Regions from separate parts of the Shewanella sp. YLB-07 genome, predicted to be linked through region 1. Evidence: predicted binding sites of a transcription regulator. Region 1 holds the regulator's gene; each other region holds the start of a gene.

Region 1 (11,423 bases):
GGTATAGAGCAAGATGCAGGTCTTAGTGAACTCGACGCCATGTGTCACTGGTAGCATTGGAATATCTACCTTGGCGTATTCCGCTTTCCTGTGAATGGCAAGAGCCCAGAAGTGTGGTGGGGTCCAGGTGAAGATGATGATCACTAATAGCAGCGCATGACCATGAAACTCTCCGGTTATGGCCGTCCAGCCAAGGAGTGGCGGCATAGCTCCGGCGAGTCCGCCGACGACGATATTTTGTGGGGTGGCCCGCTTGAGGTAAGCGGTATAGATGATGGCATAGCCCACAAGACTGGCAAAGGTGAGCCAGGCGGTAAGCTCATTGACTAAGGTGTAGAGTAAGGCGAAGCCCAATAGCGCCAGGCTAACGGAGAAGATGAGAGCCTTAGTGATAGAGATGCGCCCCTTAGGCAGAGGGCGATTATAGGTGCGGGCCATCAGACCATCTATGCGTCGATCGATGAGGTGATTAAAGGCCGCGGCCGCACCAGCCATCATACCTATACCCATCATGCCAATAATTAAGGGCTGTAGAGGCACAGACCCAGGTACCGCCAGACACATACCGACTAAAACCGTGAGCAGCATAAGTGCAACCACCTTAGGCTTGGTCATCTCATAATATGCGCGCCACTGAAGTGGTTCGCCGTTGGTCTTAGGCTCAGTTACTGATATTGAAAGTGGTTTTGCCATGGCTTTTCCCTCGCTAGGCTTTACGCCCTTTAAATTATTATTCTTGTCGATAGCTTCTTATCTCAAGCTTTTCGCCATAGGGCGTAGTTGATGAAGACTAATGTCAGTAGCAACATGGCCGCTCCGGCATTATGAGAAACGGCTATGCCCAAGGGCAGGTGCAACACAACATTGCTGATCCCCAGGCCTACTTGCAGTATGACTAAACCGGTCAAGACCAGTGATGCTCGCTTCAACAGTGCCGATTGGGAGCGAGTAAAAAGTTGATAGGCAAGCCAGAGCAAAATTCCTGTGGTTAATATTGCGCCAAATCTATGGGCGACATGTATGGTCATACGTGAAGAGTAGTCGAGTACGCCAAACTCGTAGGTTTCGTGCTCGCCTTGAAACGGATTAAAAGCCTGAGTGAGCTGTAAATTCTTATACCAGTCCCCTTCGCAGATAGGCAGTGAAGTGCAGGCTAGGGCTGCATAGTTTGATGAGGTCCAGCCACCGAGTATGATCTGTAAGATTAAGACTCCCATGCCAGCCAAGGCTAATGGAGCGAGTTTTCTAGCGACAAAATCCCCTCCAGGGATCCTCAGTGGCTTAGTCCTGAGATAGAGCAGGAGTAGCAGAGAGATTAAGGTGAAGCCGCCAATGAGGTGAGACATGACCACAACGGGCATGAGTTTCATGGTAACGGTCCACATTCCCAACGCGGCTTGAAACAGGATCAAGATGGCAATTAATGTAGGTAGCTTCTTAGGGGCATCTAGTTTTTTTAAACAGAGGATGAAGATTACCAATACGAGTAATCCCAGAGCTCCGGCTATATATCTGTGGATCATCTCTAGCCAGGCTTTCTTTGGCTCAATTTTCTGACCAGGGAAGGCATCTTGTGCCTGCATAAGCTCACTGTGTTGGCTGGGGACTTTCATCATGCCATAACAACCAGGCCAATCGGGACAGCCCAAGCCTGCATCGGATAATCGGGTATATGCTCCCATTAAAATGACGCAAAGAGTGAAGACAAGGGTGATTCTGAGTAGATTTTGGATCCCCATTAGCCAACTCTCGATAGTTTTAGCATCTTTCTTAAGTCAACAATGAGTGATTTCCCCTGCATGATCTGCTTGTCGATGCCATTCACCGCGGGATATCGCATGACCAAACTGCCCAGTGGGTCGACCACTATCATCTGCTGGCGATCCAGCATTTTTATGATGGCGTCATTGGCCTTCGCCGTTTCGAATTTGTATGAAGCCAGGGCATGGAGATCGCTATCTTTGCTCAGTAATATCAAGGTGTGAACTCTGTCTTGATCTCGGCCTAAGGCGATATGGCTCTGTTGTAGGATGTAGAGATGATCCTGACATTGCTGATCACACTTGTTTGGTAGCAGGTAGAGGAGTTGCCACTCTCTAGGCTTAGGGTTGTCCATCTTAAGGCTCTGGTAGCTAGTGCCAATAGGGAGTAGCACTCCCTTATTAGTTGCACCGCCTTGATAGAGGTCTAAGCTGAGCACGATTTTGGCCGCGGCCACAGGTAGGACGAAGACTAAGAAAAGTAAAATTAAAGGTTTAGCGCCGCTCTTTTTGGGGGAGTTCATACTCTCTCCTAAGAAAGCTCATATGAACGCCTGTGCAGGCTAATAAAATTCATATGAGTCATACTCATTCAGTTTCCCGAGACGGCTAGGAAACGCATATTTGATAGTCACTTCTTATGGGTCGAAGTTTTTACTGCTTAATCTCTAACCTACTTGGTCTTGTTTACATTGGCAACTGTCATTTCATCGATATTGGTCCGATCAGGATTATTATTCTTTCTAGATTCATCTTGTTGTTTTTTTGGAGTTTTAACTCTTCTGCTATAGATGAAATATAAAATAAGCAGGGCAAAAGCCAGTGCCATGGAAAACCACTGTAAGGCATAGCCTCTATGTTTCTGTGAAGAAAGCGGTATCGGTGTCCAGGGATGGGGTAAGTTAATTCCATCGAGATGATCCGGCTGCAACACGGCAGGAGCTAAAGGTTGACCTAGTAGTTCGCTAATCTCAGCAAGGTTAAGGTTTTGGATACGCTTGGGCCAGCCTGATTCAGGCATTAATGCCGAGCTCATAGGGTTCGCTTGTTTCTGATACAAGCGACCATTCAAGCTGACCTCTTCCTCGATGACATCAACACCGGGCAGTATTCGTCTATCTAAACCAGCAGCAATGAAGCCGAGTTCTACTAGCATCCAAGGTCCATCGGGGGTTATTTGCATGGGCTGTAGTGCTAAATAGCCAACCCTTCCTCTAAAGACCTGGTTATCCAATAGGAATATTTGACTCGATGCAGGAGATGCCAAGACCGAGAGACGGTAACCTGTGACTTGCTCTGCGGGGGGGAATGAAACCAATTGTGCATATGTCAGTGGCGCAGATAATTGGCGATGGGTCAATTCAGCTTGCCAGCGCTCCTTCATCTCGGCGCGATCGAGTTGCCAAAACCCTAGTTTCACTAAGATGAGAAACATAGTTATCGAGCACATAGCCACTGCTGTTCTAGTCGCCCATAAATACTGACTGCTGTGTCGAGAGAGGCTAGTCATTATATTTTCTCCCGTGTTTTCAGAAGACACCTAAGTTGCAAAAAACCTAACTTGACCAAATGGATAAACAGCTCCAGAGTAGCTATAGCGAACAAGTCCCTAGCGCTCCATGACTCAATGCGAGGAGAACCGATGAATCTATTAATTATCTTTAAAATCGTCTTAGTACTACTACTGCTATTCATTATGTTTAATCTGGCCCGAGCCCTGTTTATCTTGGTTAAAGGTGAGAGTGAGACGCCTGTGAGTCATTTCCTGGGGCGTAGGGTTATCTTCTCTGTGCTGGTGGTCTTATTTATCCTAGTGGCACTAGGCACAGGTGTTATCACCCAGAACCCAAGACCTTATTAATCTAGGAACAATGTGAAGGAGCCATGGTGATGGCTCCTACTTACTCGATGAAATTTTTTATACTGAACTTCACGTAGTGACATACATAGAGAAGCGCAGCGGCTCTATTAGAGGACGTAGACGAAGATAAACAGACACAACCAAACTACGTCAACAAAGTGCCAATACCAGCTGCCCGCCTGGAAGGCGAAATGCTTATCCGGGGTAAAGTGACCCTTCAAGACTCGCAAAAACAACACTATAAGGAATACCGTTCCTAGGGTGACGTGCATGCCGTGGAAACCGGTCAAGAGGAAGAAGGTATTACCGTAAACGCCAGAGGCCAAGGTTAAGCCCATCTCCTGATAGGCGTGAATATACTCTTCGACTTGTAACGTCAGGAAACTCATGCCCAGCAAGATGGTGATACCCAGCCAGACTGTGATTGCCGAGCGTTTACCTTTCTCCAGACTCACGTGAGCCATATGCAGAGTCACAGATGATGTGAGTAGGATGATGGTGTTATACAGCGGCAAGCCAGTCCAAGGCATTGCCTCAGTTTTTGTGCCATCGGGTGTGGTTAATAATGGCCAAACGGCTTCAAATCCAGGCCAGAGCACCTCATTGGTCATGGCGTTATTGGAATCGCCACCCAACCAAGGCACAGCAATCATTCTGGCGTAAAGTAAGGCACCAAAAAATGCACCGAAGAACATCACCTCGGAGAAGATAAACCAGCTCATTCCTTGGCGAAAAGATCTGTCCATCTGCTTGGAATATAGGCCGCTCATCGATTCGGCGATAACGGTTCTAAACCAGCCAAAGATCATAAATATAATAACGGCTATGCCAGTGAGTAAGATTATTCCGCCACTGCCGCCATCGGATTTGAGTTGTTGTACATAACTTCCGGCGCCAAATGCGATGAGGAATAATCCTACTGCCCCTATGATGGGCCATGCACTCTGTGCGGGAACGTAATAGGGTTCGTGCTTAGTTGTCATCTTGCTGCTCCTTGCTCAACTGAGCCGACATAACCACGGTCGGTGATGTTGTAGAGGGTATAAGAGAGAGTTAATGTGGTTATGGAATCGGGAAGATCCGGATCCACGAAGAAAATAAGTGGCAGTTCGGCGCTTTCTTTGGCCGTTAGTCTCTGCTGGTTGAAGCAGAAACACTCGGTTTTATTGAAGTAAGCGGCTCCCTGCCCAGGTGAGACCGAGGGGATGGCCTGGCCAATGGTATCCTTTAGAGACAGATTTTTCGCATTGAAGTTAGTGCGAATCAGCTCTCCGGGATGCACCTGCATACGTTTGACCTCGGGCTTAAACTCCCAAGGCATATCACTCTGGATCTGCGCCATAAATTCTATGGTAATGGTGCGACTCTCATCGATTGTGATCGGCTTGTAAGTGCTGGCACTGTTCTGGGTTTTGCCATTGATGCCCAATTGTTCGCAAAGCACATCGTATAAGGGCACCAAGGCGAAGCCGAAGCCGAACATGCCCACGGCACCAGCAATCAGCATGCCGATGAGTCTTCGATTAGACTTGCCCTGGTTATTGCTCATATCTACTTTATCTCGGGTGGTGTAGTGAATGAGTGATAGGGTGCCGGGCTAGGCAGTGTCCACTCTAAGCCTTCAGCGCCTTCCCAAGGTTTTGCCGCTGCCTTCTCGCCACCGCGTATACACTTGATGACCAGCGCGAGGAAGATAAACTGAGACAGTCCGAAGGCGAAGCCGCCTATGGAGACTATCTGGTTAACATCGGCAAATTGCACCGCATAATCGGGGATACGTCTTGGCATGCCCGCTAAGCCTAAGAAATGCATAGGGAAGAAGAGCACATTGACCGATATTACTGAACACCAAAAATGTATCTTGCCTAACCTCTCGTCATACATGTGACCTGTCCACTTCGGCAGCCAGTAATAAGCGGCGGCCATGATGGAGAAGATGGCACCCGTTACCAGCACATAGTGGAAATGTGCCACCACGAAATAAGTATCATGGTATTGGAAGTCTGCCGGGGTGATGGCCAGCATCAGGCCCGAGAACCCCCCTATGGTGAAGAGTATGATGAAGGCGACTGCGAACAGCATGGGCGTCTCGAAGGTGAGAGAACCTCGCCACATGGTCGCCACCCAGTTAAACACTTTCACCCCGGTGGGGACCGCAATCAACATGGTGCAATACATGAAGAAAAGCTCGGCGAATACCGGCATACCTGTGGTGAACATGTGGTGTGCCCAGACAAGGAATGAGAGTATTGCTATGCTCGAAGTGGCGTAAACCATTGAGGAGTAGCCAAACAGCCTCTTACGGCTGAAGGTGGGCACTATGGCCGAGATGATACCGAAGGAGGGTAAGATCATGATGTAAACTTCGGGATGGCCGAAGAACCAGAAGATATGCTGGAACATCACAGGATCGCCACCACCTGCGGCATCGAAGAAGCTGGTGCCGAAGTACTTGTCCGTTAGCACCATGGTCACAGTGCCAGCGAGTACTGGCATCACGGCAATCAAGAGGAAGGCGGTGATCAACCAGGTCCAGACAAAAAGTGGCAACTTCATCCAGGTCATACCCGGGGCGCGCATATTCACTATGGTCACGACCACATTAATCGCCCCCATGATGGAGCTGATTCCCATGATATGGATAGAGAAGACAAAAAGTGCCGTGCTGTCAGGACTGTAAGTGGTCGACAGTGGTGCGTAGAAGGTCCAGCCAAAGTTAGGTCCGCCCCCTTCCATAAATAGAGAGCTCAGCAGGATGGCGAAGGCAAAGGGTAAGATCCAAAAACTCCAGTTGTTCATCCTTGGCAGCGCCATGTCCGGCGCGCCTATCATCATAGGTATCAACCAGTTTGCCAGGCCAGTGAAGGCTGGCATGACGGCACCAAATACCATGATAAGTCCATGGACTGTGGTCATCTGATTGAAGAAATTAGGCTCTATCAGCTGCAGCCCTGGTTGAAATAGCTCTGCACGTATCACCATAGCCATAGCGCCACCGGTGAGGAACATGATAAAACTGAACCAGAGGTAAAGTGTGCCTATGTCTTTGTGATTGGTGGTGAACAGCCAACGTTTAATGCCCGAAGGGTACAGTTCTTGATGTTCATCATGGTGGTCGCTGGCTTCTTCAACCTGGACCATTTCCATATTAGGTTCCGCTTCGCGGGTTAAAGTATTCATATTTACTCCCTATTGGCCATGCTGACTGACATCAGCTGCCTGAACCGTATCGCCTGTGTTGTTGTCCCATGCGTTACGTTCATAAGTAATTACAGCGGCAATTTCTTGCGCGGTTAATTGCTTTCCAAAAGCCTGCATCGCAGTGCCCGCCTTCCCATTGATAACCATCTCTAAGTGATCAGTTAATGGTCCTGTGGTGATTGGGCTGCCTTTCATTGGAGGGAATACACCGGGTAGACCCATGCCGTTAGGCTGATGACATGCTGCACATCGGGACATGTATACTTGTTCACCTTGGGCCATAAGCTCATTCATGGAGAGGGATTTACTCAAGGAAGCCTCAGCCTCAGCTGCGGCAGTGCTGGCCTGATTTTTTTGTTCGGCTACCCAGATGTCGAAGTCGGCTTGGCTCAGGGCTTCGACCACGATTGGCATGAAGCCATGATCTTTACCACAGAGCTCGGCACACTGGCCGCGATAGGTACCTGGGATATCGATACGAGTCCATGCTTCATTGATGAAACCCGGGTTAGCATCTTTCTTGACGGCGAATGCGGGAACCCACCAGGAATGGATCACATCTTCAGATGTCATCAGGAAGCGAACTTTTTTATTGATGGGCAGCACTAAGGGCTTATCGACCTCGAGGAGATAGTTCTCTCCCTTCTCCTCGGTTCCTTCTATTTGTGCTCTCGGGGTTGAGAGTAAGCTATAGAATTCTATATCTTGATCGAAATAGCTGTAATGCCATTTCCATTGAGAGCCTGTGATCTTGATGGTGATGTCGGCATCACTAGAATCTTCCATGGCGATTAAGGTTTTAGTCGCTGGAATTGCCATAATAATGAGTATGATGAAAGGTGTAATGGTCCAGGCTATCTCGACCTTAGTACTTTCGTGGAAATTGGCTGCTACGGCACCCTTAGACTTTCGGTGATTGATCATGGAATAGATCATTACTCCGAAAACCACAACACCGATGGCGCAACAGATATACAGGATGATCATGTGCAGGTTGTATACCTGTCCACTGATATCCGTGACACCCTTGGTCATATTAAGGGGCATTTCTGATGCCAAAACGTATGGCGTAAATAGCAACGCCAGAAAAATATACAACACTCGCTTCACTAGACTTCTCCTCTGTCAAAAATTAAGACAAAGAAGAGTCACACAGTAAGTCTCTGCTCTATGCAAACTCTTCAGTTCCCAAAAAAGCAACGATGACTTCAAAGTGCAGTGGCGGTTCACTTGTTATTTTAGTTTGGCAGTCACTTACTACCAGAGTTAACCACGCTCGCACCTACGGCTGAATATATCAGTACCGACTTCAGCGAGGTAAATATCTGGCCTTACACAGATGGCAGGGCTTTACTACGCCGACTACTAAATCGTTTGGATATAACAAATTATCGTTGTTATATCCCTAACTTACTTGGTGTTGAATTATTGATCAAGATCACTTTTAATGAATTTTTTAAAAATTTCGAATAAAAATCAAATACAAAAAAGTCCCTTGCGGGACTTAAATAATCATTTTTCTATTGGCTACATTGACTGGAGATTAGTGCAGAGATCCAAATAAACAGGCTTGATTGAAGTGAGCATCTGTTTGTTCATGGGCTTTAGCATGTAAGTGACTATTCGCATCTTCGATGACAATGCCAAGGGCGCGAGCGCTCTTTTCTACGAGTCTGAGTCGTCGGTTGTCACGGGAATCTAGGACCTGAGTCCAGCAGATGACGGCACTGGATGTACCACTTATGAGTGCTTTTTCCATGGCCCATAAGGTTTCGATTTCGTCTTTAGCATGAACCAACAATACTCGGTCCATCCTAACACCGGCTTCGGCTAACATCTGCTTGTAACCTATGTTGGGAGGACTGATCAATACGATCCATTGCCCCTGATGGCTCAATGTGGCGAGCCGATTACTCACCTTTTTCAGTTCCACCCGGCCCTGAGTGTGGGTACTTACTGTAGTGATACTTCCACACTCTTGGGTGATGGACGCTTGGTCAAGGGGATTCGTCCATAAACCTGGGTGTCTAGGGCTATTTCCGATTAAATTTTTCATTACCAAGCTCCTTCGCCAATGTGCGATTTCATCTATTGCCAGTTGCCGTTACGGATCACACCGACTGCCAGCCCCTCAATGCTCAGGCTCTGACTGGTGAGATCGACCACTATCGGTGCATAGTCTTCATTTTCAGCATGGAGATAAACCATGCTGCCCTTTTTCTCGAAGCGTTTTACTGTGACATCCTCTTCCACTCTAGCCACGACAATTTGGCCATTCTTGGCTTGTGAAATCTTATGCACTGCGAGCAGATCACCCTCGAGAATGCCGATATCTTTCATGCTGTCGCCGCGCACCCTAAGTAGAAAGTCGGCACAGGGACGAAACATGCTTGGGTCGACCTGATAATGTTGTTCTATATGTTCCTGGGCAAGGATGGGTTCGCCTGCGGCAACCTGGCCGATCAATGGCAAGCCTAAATCTTCTGGCTCCGCAGCTTGTGTGAGTCGGATGCCGCGGGACGTACCGGGAATGATCTCTATGCGACCTTTCTTAGCCAGTGCCTTAAGATGTTCTTCGGCAGCGTTGGCGCTCTTGAAACCTAGTCGCTTAGCTATTTCGGCTCGAGTCGGAGGCATTCCTGTATCGGAAATATTACGCTTAATGAGTTCTAGAATCTCGGCTTGTCTTGGTGTCAAAGGTCTCATGATGAATCCTGTCTTTCTATACAGTTACTGTTAGTATATACAGTATTTTAGTCAGTGCAAGGATTAACCAAGATTAGTGAGTATGCAAAAAAACTCTCAATCGCAAGCCCATGGTTTATATTTATTATTTTGGTGTGACTACTCGGTGCTTATATAACGTTAAAAATAGGTGGTGGGCATGGCCTCCTTGAATTATATATCTTTTGTGCTGGTGGTTATCTCTCTAAACTGGCTTATTTTATGTTCTAGGCTATCGAGATGAATTGTACCTATACCTAATATTATTAACTTATGTTGCCTTATAAATGTGAACACCCGTAAAGCTATCTAATATTAATTTTTTTGAAAATTATATTCAATCTCAAGTGCTTTGAGTGTCGAATCAGGCATGCGGGGGATTTTGCTGACTACTATTAGGGAGATCTCTCTTTTATCTGGTATTCTATGCCGTTATTAAGAAGACTCACATTGTATAAGAAAAATGTCAAAAAAAGACTCTCTTTGGTATAAATCCTTACGTTGGATTCAGAAAAAGCTGGTACAAACAATAGTTGTACCCCATGACCCCTTCGCCGATCTCAACTTAGATCCAGATAAGCCTATGGTTTATGTGATGAAGACTGAATCTCTCAGCGACATCGCTTCCTTAAGTGAAATCACTAATAAGTATGGGCTTCCAAGCCCTTATGATGAGTTGGTTGTCGATGGTGAGTACACGCCGAGGGTGGTGTGTCTGGAAGGTGCCAAGCCGCTATTTGGCCAAAGAGAAAGTAACGAGTTTTTCTTAAATAGCTTTATGGATCTGCTCAAGGTACATAGGCAGAAGCCTGAACTGGATATACAGCTAGTGCCGGTTAGCCTTTACTGGGGGCGTACTCCAGGTAAAGAAGACGATACCATGAAGGCGGCGGTATTTGAGCGTCAAAATCCTACCTGGCTGCGAAAATGCCTGATGATCCTCTTCCTGGGTCGACATAATTTCGTTCAATTTTCTAATGCCGTCTCAATTCGTTATATGGCCGACGAACACGGCACCGACAAGCGAATTGCTCATAAGTTAGCTCGTGTTGCTCGAGTCCACTTCAGCCGTCAACGTAAGGTCATGACCGGACCTGTTTTGCCTAAACGTCAGGTGCTATTTCAAGACCTGTTAAATTCAGAGTCCCTGAAGAAGGCGATTCTGGAGGAAGCGGCGAGCAAGAAGATCTCCGAAGTCGAGGCCAGAGCAAAGGCGATGGAGTATCTCGATGAAGTTGCGGCGGATTACTCCGAGAGCTTTGTGCGCATCGCCGAGCGTTTCTTGGCCTGGCTGTGGAACAAGTTGTACAAGGGTATCAATATTAAAGGTGCCGAGCAGGTAAGGCAGCTACATCATGATGGTCATGAGATCATCTATGTACCTTGTCATCGTAGTCATATGGACTACCTACTACTGTCTTATATTCTTTATTATGAAGGCATGGTGCCACCGCACATCGCTGCGGGTATCAACCTCAATTTCTGGCCTGCTGGGCCTATGTTCCGCCGTGGTGGAGCCTTTTTCATTCGCCGTAGCTTCAGGGGTAATAAGCTCTATACAGCGGTTTTTCGTGAATATTTGGATCAGCTGTTCACCAAAGGTTATGCGGTAGAATACTTCACCGAAGGTGGGCGTTCACGCACCGGGCGTCTGCTCGCACCTAAGACTGGCATGATTGCCATGACGCTCAATAGTGTGCTGCGAGGCATGGAAAGACCGGTAACTTTAGTGCCTGTGTACTTAGGTTATGATCATGTGATGGAGGTCGCCACCTATCATAAAGAACTTAGCGGCAAGAAGAAAAAGAAAGAGTCTGTTTGGCAACTGTTTGGAGCGCTGCGTAAGCTAGGTAACTTCGGTCAAGGCTATGTGAATT
Region 2 (10,482 bases), on a different contig from region 1:
GGTTGGGCTATTTCGACCGATATACAAGGTTTTATATCCAGTCTTCCATTTGTACTACAGCTTTTTTCCATTATCCTGGTCGCCGATTTGGTTCAATATATGGCGCACAGGGCTTACCATGAAGTGCCTTTTTTATGGCGTTTTCATGCAGTGCACCACAGCGCTAAACATATGGATTGGTTAGCAGGTTCAAGACAGCATATTTTAGAATTGATAATCACCCGGTGTCTGGTGTTAACGCCGATATTTGTATTGGGTTTTCCCGAAGAGGTGATTGGGCTTTACGTTATCATTGTCGGCCTACAGGCTGTGTTTAATCATGCTAACGTTCAAATTAATCTAGGTTGGTTAAGGTACATCATAGTCTTACCTCAGTTTCATCACTGGCATCACTCCTCGGATAGTGCAGCAATTGACAGAAATTATGCGGCACATTTTTCGTTTATCGATTACCTATTGGGAACCGCCGTGTGTGATCAAAAAGAGTGGCCGGATGAATATGGGGTAGTAGGCGACTATATCCCTGAAGGCATGTTGAAACAGCAAGCGTTTCCATTTAAAAAAAGTCGATAAACAAGGAATATGAATATGATACAAGGATCATCGATTAAAGCAGGTATTAGCCTGATAACTCTGTTACTGCTGACGGCCTGCCAAAGTGAAGTTTATGAACTTCAAGGCTGTGATGACAGCAAGTTGCAGGCGGCCCCTCCGACGCTGGAGGCTATTAATCAGATAAAGCTGGCTATGAGTGAACATCATGGCACGCTTGAATCCCTTGATGAAATGGATAAACAGGCATGGAAGCATGCAGCCGCATTACTGAATCGTACGTTTTTCTGTGAGGCGGGTTATAGCTTAAGCCGAACGTACGAGGCTTTTTATGATGACAAATGGGAAGATGAACCTAAATATGCTCCCTTGCGCCAGTTTGATGGACTTTTCATATTAGGCGCCTATCTTATCCAAGATGATATGGATAAGGCCTTGGAACTGGGCATTATTAATCAAGCGACATACAGTGAAATTAAGCTTTGGCAGGATGCTGAATTTACTGAAATAACCTCAGATTAATAAAGGCTTGATTGGACTAAGTTGCAGTGAACATATTGGAAAGGCAGCAAAGCCTGATGAATGCATTTGATTTGAATGTACGAACGGCTAGTAGCGAAGGGCGCTTTACCCAAGCAGAGCATATCGAGATGGCCACAGGTTATGTGCTTGAGCGGCGCACCGACTTTACCCTCTCGGGCCGACTCCCTCTGCTGCATAAACGCTTCTATCATTCAGGCAGTATGATGAGTCCAGGTTTACTTGGCACCCGTTGGCGCTGTTTGTGGGACATGAGCTTGCTACTTGATGGTGAGTCGGTGACTTTTACCGATGAGCAATATAATCAAGGCGTGTACGACTTGCCTGTAGCGGGACACAAAAGCCGGGTTTCCCATCTGCCACAATGGCGATTATTGCGCCGTGGTGATGATCTGTTGATGAGGCATGTCGATGGTCTTAGTTATCGCTTTGGTCACGCCTTTGGCGATAGGCTGCTTCTTTCTCGTATTAGTGATGGCAAAGGCAATGAGCTAACTTTCACCTATCATGGCGCAGTCCTGAGTCATATTAGTTTGGCCGATGGCCGACAGATTCGGGTGGATACTGATCTGGGCTGCATCAAGCAGTTGACCTTACTTACTCCACAAGCATTACCTATCCAAACCTTGGCTCGATACGAGTATAATCCGCTTGGTTATATGACGTCTTGCCGCGCCGATCCCGGTGCTAATTTTGATTATCGTTATAGCAGAAATGGTTTTCTATTGCGCAGTTCTGACTTGAGTCTCACCTGGCTTGAGTTTGATTATGATGTAAAAGGGCGTGCCCTTGCCATACGTGGTGCAGAGGAGCGTTTCAATGCTCAACTTAGGTACGATGACGAGCAAGGTGTGGTGTATTACAAGAGTGCGCGCTACGGGATCAGGCATTATTACACAGATGAGCAAAACAATATTACCCGCATAGTCTTCTCCAATGGTGATGAAACGATCAATGAGTGGTGGGACAATTGCCTTATCGCTCAAATCAATGCCCGGGGAGAGCCTTGTCAATTTACCTATAATGACTTTGGCCAAGTGACTGCAATGAGTATCCAGGGAGACAAAACCTGGGAGTATAGCTACGATGACTCGGGGCGATTGACGCAATACACCAATTCAAAAGGTGAAATATGGTCATACCGATATGATAATAAAGGAAACCTTGTCAGCGTATCCGATCCTTTTCTTATGCAGTGGTTCTATCAATACACCAGTTTGGGCCAATTAGCTTGGATTATCTCACCAGACGCTAGCCAAACGGGCTATCGCTACAACAGATTAGGTCAATTAGTGACTATTTTATTGGCTGATGGTGGAACTGTTGTTTTTCATTATGACGGACTCGGCCGCTTAGTTACACGATGTCAGACTTTGGCCGATGGAAGTAAAGAGGGGACTCAATTCTGGCAGTATAAGTTCGGTATGCCTTATCCCTGCGCTTGGGTTGATGAAGAGGGTCAACAAACTAATTTTGCTTATGATTGTGATGGGCACTTAATCGGTGTGACGAACTCCCAAGGGCTCAAGCATGATTATGAGTATGGTGCATTCGATACCTTGATAAGTCATGTCACTCCACAAGGGCGAAGCTGTTATCAGTATAACCATGATTGTCAGCTCATCAGCGTGAGTGAAGCTAAACAAATTTCAGATTCATCTTTGTATTTTCATTCTTATCAAGGTCAAGCTGTTCAGGCGGTGGCGACTCAGCCTGTCATGTCTCAACAAAGCAGGGTTGTGTTCACTTATGATGCAGCTGGCAGACTCGAGAGTAAAACCTTAGCCGATGGCACCAGTGTGCATTTCTATTATGATGCTATCGGTCGTTTAGTGCAGCAACAAAGCCGTACTAAAGAGGGGAGAGTCGATGCCAATATCCCCCTCGAGTGTAATGACGTCGTACATCAGCTCAAGGTCCTTAGTCCGGACGTAGCGTTAACCTTTGAATATGAAAAACTTGCCCAAAACTCATGGCGCCCCAAACAAAACAGCTAAAGACTATCAAGACACCCAAAGTTTAAAAGAGCAAATCTATGAACTAGGCTTAAACCAACTTTACATAAACTCAATATTCCGGAACAGAATTGGCTGAAAATCACATCAGAGTTTACTCGGTTGTTTAAAGGCCCTGTAGGAACTTTACAGGAGCTAAGTCGTTACTGTGAGCATTTAAAGAAAACGTAGGCATGGGGCGGCTAATTGTCATAAATGGCTAGACAGCGCCTAATATATATCCGTTAAGGTTCCTTAGTGAAAGAGTGTAAACCCAGCTGAATTTCCGTTCGGTATTTTGCGTTTTCCTGATTTGACTATTTCATCTAATTTGAACTCTTCTCGACAATTCTTAATGAGTTATGCATTAAAGAGGTCTATTTATCATGCCTGATAATTGATGATATAGATAAGTCGTGGCACACTGGGTTTTACGGTAGTTTCACATGTTTCTAGTGGTTGTTTTTTATTGAAATAATTTTGGATGTCTTTATTAGGAGGGGTTATGTATATTGTCGCGAACCGTATTCCGGTGGCTGTGGATTGGCAAGATGAATTTGAGAATCGATTTCGTCAACGTGTGGGACAAATCGACCAGCAAGCTGGTTTCGTCTCCATGCAGATCTTAAAACCTGTGAGTGAAGGGGCGCCTTATGTCGTTTTTACAACCTGGCAAGATGAAGCGGCTTTTGAGGCGTGGATCCACAGTGAAGATTTTAAGTTATCTCATCAAAATCCCTTACCCAAGGAAGCCTTTACCGGCAGACCTATGATTGAAAAGCATCAGGTGGTGATATCGACTAGGGGGTGAGTTCTAAATGACGTCATTTATCTATTAGGTTAATGCGTCTAACAAGAGGTCCTAGGGAAGAGAGATATTCTGCCAGTGATTTACGCTGTTTAGTGCGGAGATTCTCTCACCTCTTTGCAAATACATTTAAACCCTGTCAATTAGGAACAAACTAGATAATTTTCGCCAGCTGGTGGTGATGTCTTAGCTCTATATATTATTTGTCAGTAGATTAGCAATTGATCTTAGGAATATCGCGCCAGCTGGTGGTGTATTGAGGCGTGAGATATTCTCGTTTCATGTGCCACTTGGTCGTGAACCCTTGTGCAGCCATAAATATAGAGTCGGAGCCGTATCTGTGATTGAGTGCATCATAGACCTTCATTAATGCCGGTTTTTTCGGTGATGCAAACAGATCCAACTGGTTATGTGACTCACTGATAAGGTCGATTAGGCCTACTCCTACCTTGTAATAACGCACACCATCTCTAAATTGTTGCTTGGCTATCTGAGTCACTATTTGGGTTATTTCACCTGTGTCATTGGTGGGATAAGCAAATCTGTGAGTGAGTTTAAAGCCTATAGGCTGCTCATCGAAAGGGGAATTGGAGGCGAAAATAAGCAGTACCGAGCACAATGAGCCTTGCTCTCTTGCCTTGCTGGTGGCGATACCGACATGTTTGCTGAGGGCTTGCTGTAGCGAGTTTGAGTCTGTGATCCGCTCTCCCATGCTACGAGTCGAAAATATCTGTTGTTTATCAGCTCTGGCTTGATCCCAATCCTTACACGGCTCACCGTTAAGCTCCCGCACCGTACGTTCCATCTCGATACTGAACTGTTTTCTGGCCAGCCCAGGTGCCATCAGAGATAGCGCATAGGCCGACTTTATTCCCATTAAATCCAGCTTCTTAGATAAACGCCGGCCTATGCCCCAGACATGGCATGGCTTTATCTGCGAGAGAATTGCCTTGCGTTGGCCTGAGTTATCTATGACACAGACTCCGTTGTAGTCTACAAGCTTCTTAGCTGCATGATTGGCTATCTTAGCTAAGGTTAAGGTTTCTCCCATGCCAACGGACACAGGTAAGCGAGTTTCCTTCCATACTGTGCGCCGCAAGGCCTCGCCATGTTTCACTAGGCAAGGTATGGCTGGATAACAGTGTTTAAACGACAGGAATGATTCATCTATGCTGTAGACATGCTGATCTGGTGCAAAACGACCAATCACCTCCATCATACTGGCGGATAGTGAGCCATAGAGCTCGTAGTTCGAGCTTAAGGCGATAATACCTAAGCGATCACACTGTGCCTTAATTTTGAAGTAAGGCTCAAATTTTGGGACCCCGGCATCGACGGCCTGACGGTTAGCGGCGACGATACAGCCGTCGTTGTTAGATAGCACCACAATAGGGCGGCCACGCCACTCGGGACGAAATACCTGCTCGGCACTACAGTAAAATGAATTAGCATCGACGAGGGCGAACATCATATCTCCTCTGTGTGAGTTGATTCTGCTGGCCCATTAACTCTGGTATAAGTTCTGGTACAAGTTATTGTATTAGTTTCAGTACTCGTTTTGGTGCTATAACTCACTCTGTAACGACACTGGCATCAATAACTTTCATCGGTTAAAAGTCGGCTCGACGGCTGCGTCATTCATCAGCAGAGGACTCGGCCGATGGCAGCGAATTGAACGTACTACGATACCTTCGACACTGAATTGGTCGTACTCATGTATGACCACTGGCTGATGTTCATCATTAGCAGAGAGTAACATTCTTCTTTTTGTGTCAATAATTTTGCAGACAAAACTGCCATTGTAATTTGCCACTATCACGTCCTGATCTTGTACCTTGACGTGTCTGTCGACGATGAGAATATCACCATCGAATATACCGACATTTTGCATCGAGCATCCGCTTGCTTGGCCGATGAAAGTGGCACTGGGGTGCTGGATAAGTAATTCATCTAAGCTTAAAGGAAGCTGTTTATAGTCTGTGGCTGGACTCTCGAAGCCGGTTATTCCCGCACTGGCTGAGATTGGGATCATTTTTATCATGGTCGCTTTACCCTGCACTGTATATTTATACAGTTGTAAGTCTAGCAGTAATCTAGGCACTGGCAATCTTTTTCGGGATGATGGTGGCAGAACGTTAAAGTAGGATTGTCGTTTAATCTGGCTCGTGGGGAGAAACGGCTGATTTTAAGCACTTTTTGTTAATAGGGTTAGATTGGATCTGCCTGTGAACCTCGTATATTTGGTGGATAACGCTTGAGTGTCGACAGAGGCATCTTAGCCCGCATTCGGATTAAGATGTGCTGAAAGGAGACTGCAACTGGGTTTGGCGTGTTTTATGTATCAGTATTTTAATGAGCTTAGTATCCGTTTTATTGACGGTGATAAAGCACAATCTACTGTGTACTAAGTCTTGACAAGCCGACTGAAAGCCCTTCAATATGCAGATCATTGTGATCAAGATCAGTTTACTGTTATCTACATAATACAGGTAACTCGAACTCTCTTCTGGAGGTAAGCTTATGACGTTTGGCCAGTACAAGGCGATAAATATATTGGTAGTAGACGACCACTCGTTAATTTTTGATGGATTATGTAGCTGCTTAGCCCCATATTCCGAGTTGAATTTGGTGGGATTTGTTGAAGATGGCTTGGCTGTGTATGAGCAATGTTTAAAGTTAACACCCGATCTGGTGTTTATGGATCTTAAATTACCGGGCATGAGTGGTTTCGATGTTATCCGTCAATTACGTCAACGTTGGCCGGAAATGATGATAATAGTGCTGACGGCCACCGTTGAAGAGAAGAGTGCCCGTGAAGCATTGGATGTCGGAGCCAATGGTTATGTACTTAAAAACAGTCCGAAAAGTACCTTATTAGCGGCAATTAAATCTGTCAGTAAAGGCAAGACTTTTATCGATTCGAGTCTGGACGAGCAACAAGTTGAAGCCCTGATTGGTGCCGTCGATGGTGATATCCCTATGTTGACTCCGAGGGAACAACAAGTGCTCAAGTTGATCTGCGAGGGGCGTCGCAACCGGGATATCGCGGAGGATTTAGTCATAGGTTTGAAAACGGTTGAAACCCATCGAATGAATTTAATGCGCAAACTCAACGCACACAATGTGGCCGAATTGATGCGTTGGGCTCAGAGGTTGGGCTCTTAATTCTGCTTTTGTGATTGTACGGCTGATACTAACCCAGTATCAGCGTGCAATCATCTTATGTGTTTGTCTCGCAATTTAATGCCTGAATGAGCGCTTCTAGGGGCGCAAACTCCTCCAAACTTAAACAGGCTTCGGCTTCAAGGGCGACCTCTAAGTCGGCAGCTGCTTCAGAAATATCTTTTATTCCCGCTAGGCCCGCGCTGCCTTTAATCGTATGCAGTACATCGCTGAGGGGTTTCCATTCGTCTTGATTAATATGCAGTTTGGCTTGTTCGCCCATATCCGTTAAATGAGCGGCCAGTCGCTGATTAAGATCCGTGTGGGAGACATCGATCATCGGCGTGTCGATATCGGTATTGATGATCAGGGGCATATCGCGATCCAGTTGCAGATCTGCCGCCTCTTCAAGTGCCATATTTAACTGCTTCAATGACACAGGCTTAGTCAAATAGCTGTTCATTCCAGCGGCTCGAATGGTGTCATGCTCCATAGGGTTAGCATTTGCCGTGAGAGCAAAAATAGGGCATTCGGTGTCCAGAATATCTTCACTTTCACGCCATTTTCGTGTGGTTTGATACCCATCGAGTCCCGGCATGCGGATATCCATCAATACCAGATCGAAGATATGGCGCATTCCTTTTTGCAATGCCGCCTCACCGCTGCTGACACTGAACACTTGTTGGCCCAACTCGAGTAACATCTTGCCGATAATATCCCGGTTAGTATCTACATCATCCACCAGCAGAATTTTTAGCTTCCAGGGGAGCAGGGCCAGCGTATGGCTGCTTTGTTTGCGAGGCAAGTCGTGACGTATCTCGTGTAGACGTTGCCATAGGCGGGCGGGCAGGTGAGTAAGCTCAGGGTTATCTAGCTCCTCATTATCACCCTCTATAGGTTTAGCTCCCCATAATGCTAATTGTTTATGCAGGGCAAGTGGTGCTGTGATGGTATCGTCTGGCAAGACTAAGGGGGCTGTGGCTTGAGACAGGGGCAGGTCTAACACAAAGGTGCTGCCCTTGCCTAAGGTGCTAAACATGGTTAGCTGACCTTGCATTTTCTTGGCGAGTTTAGCCGATATGGGCAAGCCAAGGCCTGTGCCCGGTTGGTGGTGACAGCTTTGAGCAAAGGGTTCGAATATGCGTTGCTGATCTTGAATGTTTATGCCATCCCCCGTGTCTTCAATGCTGAAATAGAGATGATTTTCAACAACTTCTATACGCAATAAAATATAACCTTCTTCCGTGAATTTGGCCGAATTCCCCAGTAAGTTGACTAAGATCTGCCTCACTCTTAAAGGGTCCAGTAGTGCTTTTTCCGGCACATTGGCGTTAACGATGCATTCGAGTGAAATAGGCTTGTTCACAATTCTGCTCTGTATGGTGATCATGGCGTTGTCGGCCAGTGTCAACACGGGATAGAGCTGATAATTTAACTCAATTTGATCGGCTTCTATGCGAGAAAAGTCGAGCAAGTTGTTGATAATGGCTAATAGGGAATTCGCACAGTTATAGGCTGTGTCTCTGAGATCCATCTGCTTAGTGGTGAGCTCGGTATTACGCAGCAGCTCCAATGAGCCGGTTATGCCATTGAGTGGGGTGCGGATTTCGTGACTGATGTTGGTTAAATGCTCAGTCTTACGTTTATTGGCCTTTTCCGCTTCCAGGGTGGCAATGGCCAGCTCATGGGTTCTTGTTTCGACCTTCTTTTCGAGTACATCATAATTTTCTTTGACCGTATCCAATAAGTGATTATAGGCCTTGGCTATCTGACCTAATTCATCTTTTCTGTCTACGGGGAGGCGCCGCTCTAAGGTCGGTTGGCTGTCACTGTTAATTATGCTGACAAAATGGCCAATAGGTTTGGCAAAATTGATGCGCAGCACATTGAGTAGGACGAAAGACATAAAGGCCAAAGAAAGGAGTGACCAGGGCAGTTCCGCGAAGAAGGGGGTTAAGGCCATATCTTTCAGAAAATCATTTGATATCAATGTGATTTGCTGCCATCCAGGGCCATGAATGTGATTTTTAATCACATAGTATTCACCTAAGGGATGTAGAACCCGCTTCTCATTATCTGGGTGGCTGCTGTTAAACTGGTGTTTTAAGGTGTTGATGGTCTCAGGTGACAAGGCCAACATAGATTTAGAGAATAGTTCACCTTCCGGTGTCATGAAAAAACTGACATCCCCAGGCCCTAATGAATTATTGAGATCCATCACTGAGACCAGGTTTATCCCAAAACCTACCTGGGGAGCGTCAGGGTTAGCCGGATCACTGGAATAACTGAATATGAGGTGATAATCACCGGATCTTTTATCAAGAATGGGCGCTCCCCAACGATAACCATCGAGGGATTTTTTACTCGTCAGTTGTTTTATCTCTTCGAGCCTTATCTGAAAATATTCTTCGTCTGCATTGGAGTCCGCATAAATAGAGATCCCTTTATGAGGCTTATAGATGAAGCTATCTAAATATCTGTGTTGGCCCGCATTACCAAAAGTCTGGGCAATCCACATGCTTAAGGTGTCATTTTCTTTATTAGGGTTTTCTGCCAGAGGAAAATAATGAGCGACTATTCCTTGGGCATTGATCTCATTCATGGATGAGAATTGATGTAACTGCTTATCGAGTTGACGAGCATCATAGCGTGCATCGGAAAATAGGGTGTTACTTACCTGAGATCTTAAGTCACTTAGCTCACCGTAGGCGATTTGAGCTCGGTGGAGGGTTCGGGAAAAGGTGTTGCTGTAAGCTTGGTATTCAATCATGAGCCAGAGACTGACGAGGACGGCGGTAAATGATACTGTGAGTTTGGTGACCAGTGAGGCTTTCCATTTAATCTTCATCATCTTCTTCCATCTGTTGCCAGCGGCAATCATAAGTTATTGTTAGAAAGTACCGTAAAAACAGAGTACTTGCATCGAATATTTGTTATTTCCCACACTAGGCATAGTTGACTCTGTATAGGGTTACTGATATCAGCTTGAGTCAAGTTTGCGAGATTGGCTATCAGGTGAACGACTGAGAGAGTCATTGATGATATGTATATTGACGTTTTGATTGGGCATGATGCCGACAACGCCCTGCTCATTGGCTATGGCGGCTATGGTTCCTGCAACATGGATGCCATGGGCATTATTATGTCCGGGGTCATCTTCCTCTACATAATCCACATCAGCGCGCAAACTCAGCGCCTGCACGCTTTCTTCATTCAGTTTGGCGGTGTAACCATTACTGCGGCCTATGCGTATTATCTCTTTTGCTGAGACACTGTTTAAGGCTCGATGTTGAGAGAAAACCTCATTGATGCGTGGCTTGTAAGCCAATATGTTGGCTGTAGATCTTGTTTCCGTCGAGCTGCCGGCATTTCTAAATTTTACGATGTAACGTTTAGGCAGAGGTGAGTGTGGCTTAGCACCCGAGT
Region 3 (11,423 bases), on a different contig from region 1:
TCTGGTTGTCGATCTTTCCTCTTAGCTTAGTGCCAATCAAAGAACCTAAAGAAGCCCCTAAGATAGCCGAGAGTATTTGTGGCAAAAAATCGGAAAAAATGAATCCTAATCCCGCATAAGTCACCACTTTAGAAACATTACTCAAGCCCATCAACAGCGCCGCTGTGGCAATGATCTGATCTTTATCAGTCAAGCGCTTCATCAAAAGGTTTATGGTCAGTGGACCGGGAGCACCTACCACTAACCCCAGACCAGTCTGCGCCGCGCCAACCAGATAAAAGTTTTCCAGCTTGCCAAGTAAATCTTCAATAGGTTTTACCCAGAGGCTAAGCAGCAGATAAATCGAGATGTACAAGGGAATAAACTCAGTCGACAGGTTTATCAGGAAGAAGCCGAACAGGGCGATACCGACCAAGGAACCCAGCACAAACGGACCCACAACCGGCCAATATATGTGCTTGAAGGAAAATCCGAGACGAGTGAAATTACTCGCTAATTGGGTGGTGCCATGAATAGGAATGACAGCTGCGGCTGGTACGAACCAAGGTAAAGTCACGGCTAAGATAAGTCCGCCGCCTAAGCCACATATACCCGCTACGGTGGAGGTAAAGGTGGTTAACAGGAAAAGGGAAATGATAAGCGTATAATCCATGTTTCCCTTTAAGAATTAGATCCTAGGGACTAGTTCCTAGGTCTTTGCGTCAGTTAACTCTTGATTCGAATAGCATGATTTAAATGCCTGCTGTAATACTATCCATTCGAATCAAAACTGGCAACAGGAGGAATAATAGATAAAAGTTGCCAAAATTCACATCTAGTGGAAACTGTAACTAAGCCCAAGAGGCAGGCTTAATCAAATCAGCAGCTAAGGTAGCGAATTACTGTTATCATATTGTGGTATTTCATTGCCTATTTATATACCAATCCTATGTCTGACACAGCTCAACCTCCAACAAATTCCCACCTCTTCTCACCAGCAGAACTAAGAGAACTCACAGCTAAAATCAAGCAGTGGGGCATTGAGCTGGGCTTTGCTCAAATAGGTATATGTGACACAGACTTAACCAGCGAAGAGCTCAAGTTACAGCAGTGGCTGGACAAGGGCTATCATGGTGATATGGCGTATATGGAAGCCCATGGCATGATGCGTGCCCGTCCACATGAGCTGCACCCCGGCACTATCAGGGTCATCTCAGCCAGAATGAACTACCTGCCGCCAGAAGCAGGCTTCGCGACTAATCTCAAAGATCCCAACCTTGCCTATATCTCCCGTTATGCCGGCGGACGGGACTATCACAAGTTGATCCGTAATCGCCTCAAGAAGCTAGGCCAGATGATTCAGGCCGAGCTTGATATCATGAATGCGGGCAAAACTAACTTCCGCCCCTTTGTGGACTCGGCGCCGATACTCGAGAGGCCCCTAGCCGAGAAAGCTGGTCTGGGCTGGACTGGTAAACACAGTCTATTGCTCAATGAAGAGGTGGGCAGCTGGTTCTTTCTCGGTGAGCTATTACTCGACCTGCCCCTGCCCGTGGACATTCCCGTCAGTGAGGGCTGTAATACCTGCGTCGCCTGCATCAAGTCATGTCCAACCAATGCCATAGTCGAGCCGTATATCGTCGATGGCAGACGTTGCATTTCTTATCTGACCATAGAGCTGCAAGGGGCCATTCCTGAAGAGTTTCGTCCTCTCATAGGTAACCGTATCTACGGCTGTGATGACTGCCAGCTAGTATGCCCGGTCAACAGCAAGGCGCCGCTCACCCTCGAGAGTGATTTTCACACCCGGGACCCACTTAAACAACCTGAATTGCTTATCCTCTTTGGTTGGACTGAGGCCGAGTTTCTCAAGATCACCGAAGGCAGCCCCATTCGCCGTATCGGACATAAGCGCTGGCTAAGAAACATCGCCGTCGCCTTAGGAAATGCCCCAGCTTCAGAAAAGGTCGTCCAAGAGCTCGAGCAGAGAAAAGCATCCAAAGAGGTCGATGAGATGGTCATAGAACATATCGACTGGGCCCTGACTCAGCAACACACCAAGCTAGCATCAGCCCTTATCCTGGAAAAACAGAGCCTGGAAACAAAAGGCCGTGAAACAGCAGCCTTGAGCCAGTCAGATAGAGTCCAGAACGCCTCATCCCTCAGCCGCAAAACACAAAGAGTGATCCGCAGCATCGAAAAAGGCCTGCCAAGGGATGCCTAAGGTTCTATCGTAAACCCAACCTTGATGGTCACCTGCCAGTGAGCAATCAAGCCCGCCTCCAGATGTCCCCGAGTCTCAATCACCTCAAACCACCTAAGATGCTTCAAAGTCTGCCCCGCGGAAGTGACGGCATTTTTGATCGCTTCATCCGAACTGATAGGCGAAGATCCCACTAATTCAATAACTTTATAGGTATGACTCATGACTAGCTCCGGGTAATCCAGTGATTGCGCGAGTACAGATTATTACGAGTAATAGAGCAAGAGCAAAACAACACTCTGTCCAACTCAGTATAGGAGAGCTATCAGCACCTAGCTTCTTATACCATTCCATATAAGTATCTGGTCAATTCAGAGACTCTCAGCTTTTTCAATTCAAGGCGCATTGATGAGGAAATGGTTATTCCCTTTTAAGTCAATGTAACAAAAAAGTGGAAACGCTGAGAGCCTCACGCAGTGCGGCTGATGTTTAAAGAAAAGGGCAAAGCCCTTTATGCTACGTTGAATGTTCTCGATATACGACTGCATGGATGCAGGAGGTAGAGCAACGCAGGAGCTTGTTGCCGAGAATAACTATTAGCTTCAAATATTCGCAAGCCGCATGGATGTGGTGAATGTCTATATTGCAGGAGCAAATATAGCCCTTGCCTACAGCGCTTTGAACTCCCGTTGAATGATCAGATACTTACTCGGAATGGTATTACCCTTCGGAATGACGGGGAAAACTGAAAAAGTATTCAAGCTGGATCCTGAAACGAGTTTAGGATGACGACTAATACACAAACCACCAGAAACCACCAGAAACCACCAGAAACCACCAGAAACCACACGTCATTCCAGCATGCCTGTGGCTGGAATCCAGCAGTTCCAATTACAAAGTAAAAACGTCCTCCCTTCCTAAAATCTTACCTCTGTAAATATTAAAAAATATCATCACATTAGCTGTTGATAATTCAACCGTTCCCCGTTAAGTTCACTATACTTTTACCCATTATTTAAATCAGCTTTTCCCTCTCCGTTATAAAAGGAATTTGTAATGAATAGATCTAAGCTTGCGCTGCTAGTCGCATTTTCTCTGGTTTTACCTCACTCGAGTCTTGCTGCGACTCAGTCAAAACCCGCCAGTCAATATACCAAGGTAGCCAATGCTGCGGTACTGAAGGCCTTACCCTTCAGTGACAGACAAGATTTTGAAGATGCCCAACGGGGCTTTATCGCCAAACCTGATACTGTCACCATCAAGGACTCTCAGGGCAATGTGGTCTGGGATCTGGAGCAGTACAAGACCTACATCAGTATCGATAAGGACGCGCCAGATACAGTTAACCCAAGTCTGTGGCGAAACGCTCAGCTTGTGATCCAACATGGTCTATTTAAGGTCACCGACAACATCTATCAAGTTCGTGGCTTCGATCTATCCAATATCACCTTTATCAAAGGTAAAACAGGCTGGATTGTCTTCGATCCACTTATCTCACCCGAGACTGCGAAAGCCGCGCTGGACTTTATCAATGAACAGTTAGGAGAGCGTCCGGTTGTGGCTATCATCTACAGCCATAGCCATATCGATCATTACGGCGGCGCAACAGGAATTGCTACCACAGAGCAAGTTGCGTCTGGAGAGGTGCAAATTATCTCACCCGAGCACTTTACCGAACATGCAGTCTCAGAAAATGTGATCGCAGGTAACGCCATGGGACGCCGCGCCATATACATGTACGGTGCTATGCTCCCCCGCAATGCAAAAGGGGGCGTCAATGGTGGTCTGGGAATGACAGTCTCGACCGGGCTCGCTGGCCTATTATTACCTAGCCATGAGATCACCAAAACCGGTGAGAAACTCAGTATCGATGGGATCAATATGGAGTTTCAGCTAACGCCTGGCAGTGAAGCTCCAGCCGAAATGAATACCTGGTTCCCTGATATGAAAGCGCTCTGGATGGCAGAAAACTCCACCAATACCATGCACAACATCTTGACACTGCGTGGGGCAGAGGTGCGAGATGCATTGATTTGGGCCAATTTCCTCGACGAAACCATCGATACCTGGGGCAGCCAGGCCAAAGTAAAATTTCAAAGTCATCACTGGCCAGTATGGGACACTGAAAACATCATTCCCTATTTTAAAAAGCAGCGTGATATCTACAAATTTACCCATGACCAATCAGTACGTCTGATGAACCAAGGTTATACAGGTGAAGAGATCTCCGAGATAATCACCTTACCTGCCGAGCTGGAACAAAACTGGCCGACTCGCGGTTACTACGGCACCCTTCGCCATAATAGCCGCGCCGTATATCAAAAGTATATGGGCTGGTATAACGGTAATCCCTCAAACCTCAATAACCTGCCGCCAGAGATGGTAGCGACAAAGTACATGGATTTTATGGGCGGCGAAGCTGCCGTGATCAAAAAATCCCAGGCTTCATTTGATAAAGGAGAGTATCGCTGGGTTGCTGAAGTGATGAAACATGCCGTATTTGCTAACCCTAAGAGTCGACCAGCTAAAGAGTTACTGGCCGATGCTTTCGAGCAACTTGGCTATCAGGCCGAATCAGGTCCGTGGCGCTCTGTGTATCTACAAGGTGCCTATGAACTGAGAAATGGTGTCCCATCCGCAGGAGGCACCCAAACGGCAACGCCTGATACCATTCGCGCCATGACCCCGGATATGCTGTTTGATTTCTTAGCGGTCAGACTCGACTCGGCAAAAGCGGCCGGGAAAGTGTTTGATATCAATATCGACTTTACTGATCTTAAGAGTAAGTACACCTTAACGATAGAGAATGCCGTTCTGCACCACAGCCAAAACCAGGTTGCTAAACCTGATGTCGCTTTAGTCATGTCGATGAACACCATGAACAGTATTCAGCTTAAAGAGTTCACCTTCGATGAAGCCATCAAAAATGGTTCAGTGAAGATAAGTGGCGACAAGAAACAGTTTAATGAGTTTCTCGGTATGCTGGACGACTTCAACTTCTGGTTTAATATCGTGACACCATAGCTGTCACGCCTTAATCATAAAAACTGAGTTCCTAGGATCTAGATCCTAGGAACGCTTCATTTTACTTACAACTTACTGCTTTAACTGTGCGATATTCACCTAGATAGTAAATATAGGGACCACAGACGCCCTACATCTTACCTCAAACATTCAAGCTGGATCCTGAAATGAGTTCAGGATTACTCAGCGAGTAATTTAGAACCAATATCGACAATACAGCTCCATAAGTCTGAGATGTTGGCCTAGCTGCTGATGCTGATGCTGACCACGAAAAAAATCCCGTTAAGGAGTGAACTTAACGGGCAAAGGGTTGATGATGCTATTTTAATGCTTGTGGTTTACAACAGAGATTCGAGTTTGTTCTTTAAGTAAACACTCGATTCTATGGCTCTCATCCTTGAGTGCCTATTTGGGGATCTTACTTTTTAATCATAGGGTTAATGTGGAGTCTCCATTTAAAACCTAATTCACTGGCATTTCATCCGTTGGTGTTATAGCCAATGCGTGCATGCCTTTAGGACCGGCCTCTACCTTATATTCGACAGCTTGGCCTGCCGCCAGAGTCCGGTAACCTTCCATTTGTATGGCAGAATAGTGGGCAAAAACATCTTCACCACCGGCGCCTGGACAGATAAATCCAAAGCCTTTAGTGTTGTTAAACCACTTCACCGTTCCTTTCATCATGCCTAGAATCCTTCCATCTTAATTCGACGATCTGGATATAGAACTTGAATCGCTATCTAGCCCTTCCAGTCTTGTTACCGCAGCTTCGAGAAATTAATAACCAACAAAATGTCATTAACTTGTTAAATTACTAAAATGATAATACGTGATCTGCAAGTATCATGGCACTGTTCAAATGGGCAGTAGCTCAACTGAAAAAGATAAAATGTCTTCTTCATATCGAGCAGGCATCAGTATTAAGGAGAGCATCGAGCTCACTGCAGGTTAAGTTGTGGTGCCGGAGCATGTCCCCGAGATGGTGTTTTAGTCAATGATATACAAAAAAAAGCCCGTTCAAGGGGGAACGGGCAAATATTGGTCTTAAATAAGAAATTTACCGAGTAAATAAAAATAAGAGAATATATATTATTTAATCCATCTCATTTCAATGAGCTGAACCGAATAATAAACAAACAATTAAAATATAATTCAATCTGAGTTTAACTTATTCTGAGTAACTAATAACCTGCATGTCTAAATGTATAGACAAAAGCAAATATATTATGAGTTCATTATCCTGTATAAATGACACTTTAATAACTGTTCCCTCAGACAGCTAGAATATAATGAGTTAACCATTCTCCGTACCATATAAAGCTAAAACCCAGTAACCATAGGTTATTAGAGAGTTCTCTTATATTCATGAATATATATTTAAATATTGACGTTATTCATCCTAAAGAATATCAGTTTATAATTTAAACACCTAAAGTATGATATTTAAACAGCTTATATTAAGCCTTGCCTAATTGCACAAACAATCGCCTGTGCCCTATTTTGTACATTGAGCTTCTTATAAATGTTTTTCAGATGAAACTTCACTGTTCTCTCTGTGATAGAGCAGATCATGCCAATCTCCCAAGATGACTTTCCTTCGGAAGACCATGCCAATATCTCCCGCTCTCTCTTCGTCAACTCCTCCACCGGGTGCATAAGACGGGTCATGGCCTGAGCCGAAACCGCATTGATCAATTCTAAGGTCGCGAGCTGCTCCGTGTTGAGCGAACAACCACACACAGATGTGATGTTCAGCTCCTTATAGATATGTCTGGAAGAAAAAGAACCTATGCTGGCTCCCTCCTTCAAGCCCATCTCCTGTGCTCTCTCCAGAAAATTGAACTGATTCTCTGACAGCGACATCATCGAAGGGACAGACTTCCAATTAAAAGAGTTCCTGAAGGACTTGGAACAACTCACTATCGGGTCAATATATTGAAATTTTTTCTTCTGATATATGCTGTCCCACTCCGCACTCTTGGCCGCGAAACCAAATCCGGAACTAACGACCCTCTCAATATTAATACTGTGATCCGGGCGGATAACCAGAGTAATGAGAGCCACTCCATCAACTTCCAACAAGTTTTGTAAAGTCTTAGCACATTGCAGTATCTCATCACAAGATGATGAGGCACTAAACATTTGATATACATCTGAAACTTGCTTTATATTAAGCGAGATATTATTCCCTTCCAGCAATCTCATTATTCATCATCCTTCAATTGAATGTTTCGTTAGCCAGGTCACTGCAATAACAAAAAATAAAATACAATTAAAGTATCACCCTAGCGGTAAGTTCCCCTACCGATACTCGCCTAAGCTATAAATTTAATCTCAATCAAACCAAGATGCAAAGAAAAAAGATCGATCTCTTAACAAAAAAATCACAGTCATCAAGATCGGCGATTGCACAAATCAATTTTAATCAAAAATAGCCATGGTTTGATAAGATACTCAATTAACGGCGGTTCCCATCGATTCAAGCTTGATCCGCTTGTGTATTTTACACCTGAATCCATGGGGTGACATGGTAAGAGCAAACTGCTCAGTCACTTCACTGCTCGCCTGCATGGGCTGCAAACTGAAGTTTCTGAACAGAGTACTGAACGCCAACTTGATCTCCATCATGGCCAACATCCTTCCGGGACACAATCTGGCCCCGCCCCCAAATGGTTGAAGTGAAGAAAATGAGGCCTGATCTTTGTCCAGCCAACGATTTGGGTTGAAGCTGTTAGGATCGCTGAACAGATCAGGGTTAAAACCGTTGGCGTGTAATATTAAGAATATCGGTGTTCCCTTACTGACACTATAGCCGCCCACTTGGGTATCTTGTATCGGCTCCAGATAGAGCAGAGGTGTCACTGGTTTTAATCTCATCGCCTCATAGGTGATGGCATTGAGAAAAGATAATCTGGGGAGCGGCCAGCCTAAAATACCACTAACATTCGACTCCAGTAGTTCTCGATTTAAACGCTCCTCAGCCTCCCCATCGTTTGATAATAAGAATGCCATCCAGGTGAGCGTATTGGCCGTGGTATCCTCCCCCGCTAGCAGGAAAGTGACCGCATTGGCGATGATATCATCATCGGAAAGAGAGGTGTCTTCTTGTTGCACAGTCAACATGACCTGTAACATATTTTCCGGTTTTTTGGCCAACTCAGGGTTATCGGCCATTTTTTCCTTTTGGTTGCTGATGAAACCCTTTACCAGCGTCTTAACCTCCTTGAGGGAAGCATCGAAAGCTTTATCTGCTCTCGACGGAAATAAGCGCCAGATAGGTACAGGTGACGTGATTCGTTTGTTCATGGTTGGAAACACAGTTTTCAGGCAAGCTTCTAATCTGGATGAGGAATTTTCCAGTGAATTGAAATCTTCACCGAATGCCAGCCAAGTGGTGACGTCGACGGCATAACGCTTAAACTCATCCAGAAGATCGAACTCTTGCCCCGAAACGGCTAAGTATTCGAATCGCTTCTCCAGCCTCTTGGTGATGACCTGTAACAGGGGGAAAAAATGCTTCAGATGACCAGGCTGAAAACTAGGTTCTGTGAGTTTTCTGTGGGTTTTCCATTTCTCCCCCTCCGCAGAGAATATACCGTTTAGCCCAGCCTCTTCAAAAACCGTTTCTATGCTCTTAATTCTTCTGAATTGCTCTGGACGGCTACGTAACAAGGTCTTAATCAATTTAGGTTCGGCCACTATCATCACAGGCTTAATCCCTAACCTGATCCGAAAAATATCTCCATACTGCTCAATCCATTTCAACATCTGGAGGTGGATATCGGTTTGCTTCAATGCACTGACATGCCCGAGAATACTCGTTGCCGGAGGCCCGGATAATTGAGAGAGTGATTTCATTTTTAGCCCTGAGTAAACTTACATTTTATTAATTACCGGCAGAGAACATCTGCTCTCTATAGTTTCCTGTATAAATTTAATGAACACAAATACTATTTTATTTATAAATATTATTTACAAACGTAATATCAATTTAATAAAATTCACTTTTAAAATTATTTTCAAACATTCTCATCGTTCATGATAATAATTTAAAATATAAATAGGAACAATTACGCAACCTTAATCTCTTACAAAAATAACTTTTCCATGAACTTAAGTTCACTCAACGAAATACTTCAAGGGTTCAATTACTCTCAGATCTTTAACTAGCACCTCAGGACTTCAACAAACTTCCCCTTCAAACGCCTTATTGCAATATCCGACATTTACAACTGACCTTTCGGACAGTACCTAAGGTTCTATTATCGCGGTGTAATTCACCTTGAAATTTGCCCAAATTAGTAGAACCCTATGCTGGAATCAAATCAGACTCCATTAACAAATCAGACTCCATTAACAAATCAGACTCCATTAACAAATCATCACACCAGTGATAATGTCCATCGCTTTGCAGTAAATCCCCCCCAGTACCTCGTCACCCATAGCCCGAATCAAGGGCAGATGGACAAACTATATCGACTACGCGCCGAGGTATTTTGTCGTGAACTCGCCTGGGTCGGAAGCCCGGAAGATGAGAAGGAATATGACAACTTCGATAATACATCGACCCATCTGGGACTCTTTATCGATGGTCAAGCGACCGGATACCTGAGAGTACATCATCACGACACTCCCTGGATGATCAATACGATTTTCAGCAGCCCTCTGCTGGGCTCTAAACCTACAACTCAACTCGCTAACTCTTGTGAAGTATCCCGACTATTAATCAAGTCCACTCACAGAGGAAAAACGAAGGTGAGTAATCACCCTCCTCTGAACCTGTTGCTGTCACACTTACAAAATTATTGCCGCAACAGAAACATCAGGTATGTCTACATGGTAGTGACACCCGCAACACGAGTCGTTTTTTCCCGAATAGGCTTTAAATCGACCCCGTTATCCAAGCCGGTTAAGATGGATGATGGTTGTTATGCCATGGCGGCTGTACTGGATTTTGGACAAGTCGAAACACTGATCCCTTCGAAGAAAACTCTTTGCTCCTAGCGATTTTATTTAAAGAGAGCCGCTAGATGACTACCTCATCTAGCGGCGCTAAAATCTTATCTGCTACTCGAAACGCATTAGCAAGAATCGTAAAGGTTGGGGTCACACTACCACCCGTTAAAGCCATGAATGAACGAATGAACGAATGAATTAACTGACTTAAACCTTCTCAAGTCGCGCTAAAATCTTATCAGCCACCCGAAACGCATTAGCATAAATCGTAAAGATTGGGGTCACACTACCACCCGTTAAAGCCATGAATGAACGAATGAATTAACTGACTTAAACCTTCTCAAGTCGCGCTAAAATCTTATCAGCCACCCGAAACGCATTAGCATAAATCGTAAAGATTGGGGTCACACTACCACCCGTTAAAGCCATGAATGAATTAACTGACTTAAACCTTCTCAAGTCGCGCTAAAATCTTATCAGCCACCCGAAACGCATTAGCATAAATCGTAAAGGTTGGGGTCACACTACCACCCGTTAAAGCCATGAATGAATTAACTGACTTAAACCTTCTCAAGTCGCGCTAAAATCTTATCAGCCACCCGAAACGCATTAGCATAAATCGTAAAGGTTGGGGTCACACTACCTCCATTAGGCATAAATGAACCATCGGTCACATAGAGGTTATCGCAATCATGTACTTTACAGTTCTTGTCTAACACAGAGGTTTTTACATCATTGCCGAAACGACAACCACCGGCGACTAAGTTTGAAGTAGGCTGAGTAAAAACATTACCCCAAGCTTGATGAGCCCCCATGGCTTTCATCACTTCAACGCCTCGATCCACCAGATACTGAGCCACCTTCTCATCATGGGAATGAAAGCCTGCTCTGACTTTGGCAACGCTCTGACCCCAGCGGTCTTTCTCTACAGGGTCCAGACTGACATAGCATTCATCATTAGTTAGCCAGTCACAGAAAACTTCAAACTTAAAGTCTTTCGACTTGGTGAAGTGGGATTTGATCTTCTGTTTCAGCGGCGTACCCCACAACAGGTTTTCCCCTTGCCACTTCAAGCTGGCAGTCTCCCCTGTTGGCGATGGTGGATCGAAGACAAAATCGAGTGTGCCGCCTTTTATTGGTTTAGATGAGACTGCTTTATCGTCAATCTCATACCAGTCCTGCAGGGCTCGATTGAAAAAGGGACCACGAATTTTAAGCTGCTTGGCCTCGAACTCTTTGAGCTTACCCATCTCAAACACAC

What was found. The regulator LexA, encoded in region 1, represses DNA repair genes until DNA is damaged. The targets are predictions, from matches to a motif close to TACTGTATNNNNATACAGTA.
Region 2: a site for LexA is predicted at 5,951-5,970, ahead of FS373_RS15705 (LexA family protein). Genes of this name have one in related genera too.
Region 3: a site for LexA is predicted at 9,437-9,456, ahead of FS373_RS11680 (acyl-homoserine-lactone synthase). Genes of this name have one in related genera too.

What each region holds. Positions count from the first base shown of each region.
Region 1 covers NZ_VOQB01000012.1:170,017-181,439, forward strand. The annotation lists gene cyoE (heme o synthase) at 1-693, opposite strand, end outside; gene FS373_RS23245 (COX15/CtaA family protein) at 756-1,739, opposite strand; gene FS373_RS23250 (hypothetical protein) at 1,739-2,284, opposite strand; gene FS373_RS23255 (SURF1 family protein) at 2,434-3,270, opposite strand; gene FS373_RS23260 (DUF2909 domain-containing protein) at 3,403-3,621, shown strand; gene FS373_RS23265 (cytochrome c oxidase subunit 3) at 3,729-4,604, opposite strand; gene FS373_RS23270 (cytochrome c oxidase assembly protein) at 4,601-5,170, opposite strand; gene ctaD (cytochrome c oxidase subunit I) at 5,173-6,762, opposite strand; partial or broken gene coxB (cytochrome c oxidase subunit II) at 6,820-7,932, opposite strand; gene FS373_RS23285 (cell division inhibitor SulA) at 8,366-8,878, opposite strand; gene lexA (transcriptional repressor LexA) at 8,911-9,528, opposite strand; gene plsB (glycerol-3-phosphate 1-O-acyltransferase PlsB) at 10,010-11,423, shown strand, end outside.
Region 2 covers NZ_VOQB01000006.1:351,298-361,779, reverse strand. The annotation lists gene FS373_RS15735 (sterol desaturase family protein) at 1-573, shown strand, start outside; gene FS373_RS15730 (hypothetical protein) at 589-1,074, shown strand; gene FS373_RS15725 (DUF6531 domain-containing protein) at 1,101-3,089, shown strand; partial or broken gene FS373_RS32045 (transposase) at 3,150-3,321, shown strand; gene FS373_RS15715 (antibiotic biosynthesis monooxygenase family protein) at 3,592-3,897, shown strand; gene FS373_RS15710 (Y-family DNA polymerase) at 4,109-5,362, opposite strand; gene FS373_RS15705 (LexA family protein) at 5,498-5,932, opposite strand; gene FS373_RS15700 (two component system response regulator) at 6,415-7,059, shown strand; gene FS373_RS15695 (two component system sensor kinase) at 7,115-9,907, opposite strand; gene FS373_RS15690 (protease inhibitor I9 family protein) at 10,037-10,482, opposite strand, start outside.
Region 3 covers NZ_VOQB01000004.1:476,419-487,841, reverse strand. The annotation lists gene FS373_RS11715 (sulfite exporter TauE/SafE family protein) at 1-652, opposite strand, end outside; gene queG (tRNA epoxyqueuosine(34) reductase QueG) at 929-2,203, shown strand; gene FS373_RS11705 (dodecin) at 2,200-2,406, opposite strand; gene FS373_RS11700 (alkyl/aryl-sulfatase) at 3,239-5,206, shown strand; gene cspD (cold shock domain-containing protein CspD) at 5,669-5,890, opposite strand; gene FS373_RS11690 (helix-turn-helix transcriptional regulator) at 6,659-7,411, opposite strand; gene FS373_RS11685 (cytochrome P450) at 7,661-9,064, opposite strand; gene FS373_RS11680 (acyl-homoserine-lactone synthase) at 9,518-10,210, shown strand; gene FS373_RS11675 (GMC family oxidoreductase) at 10,723-11,423, opposite strand, start outside.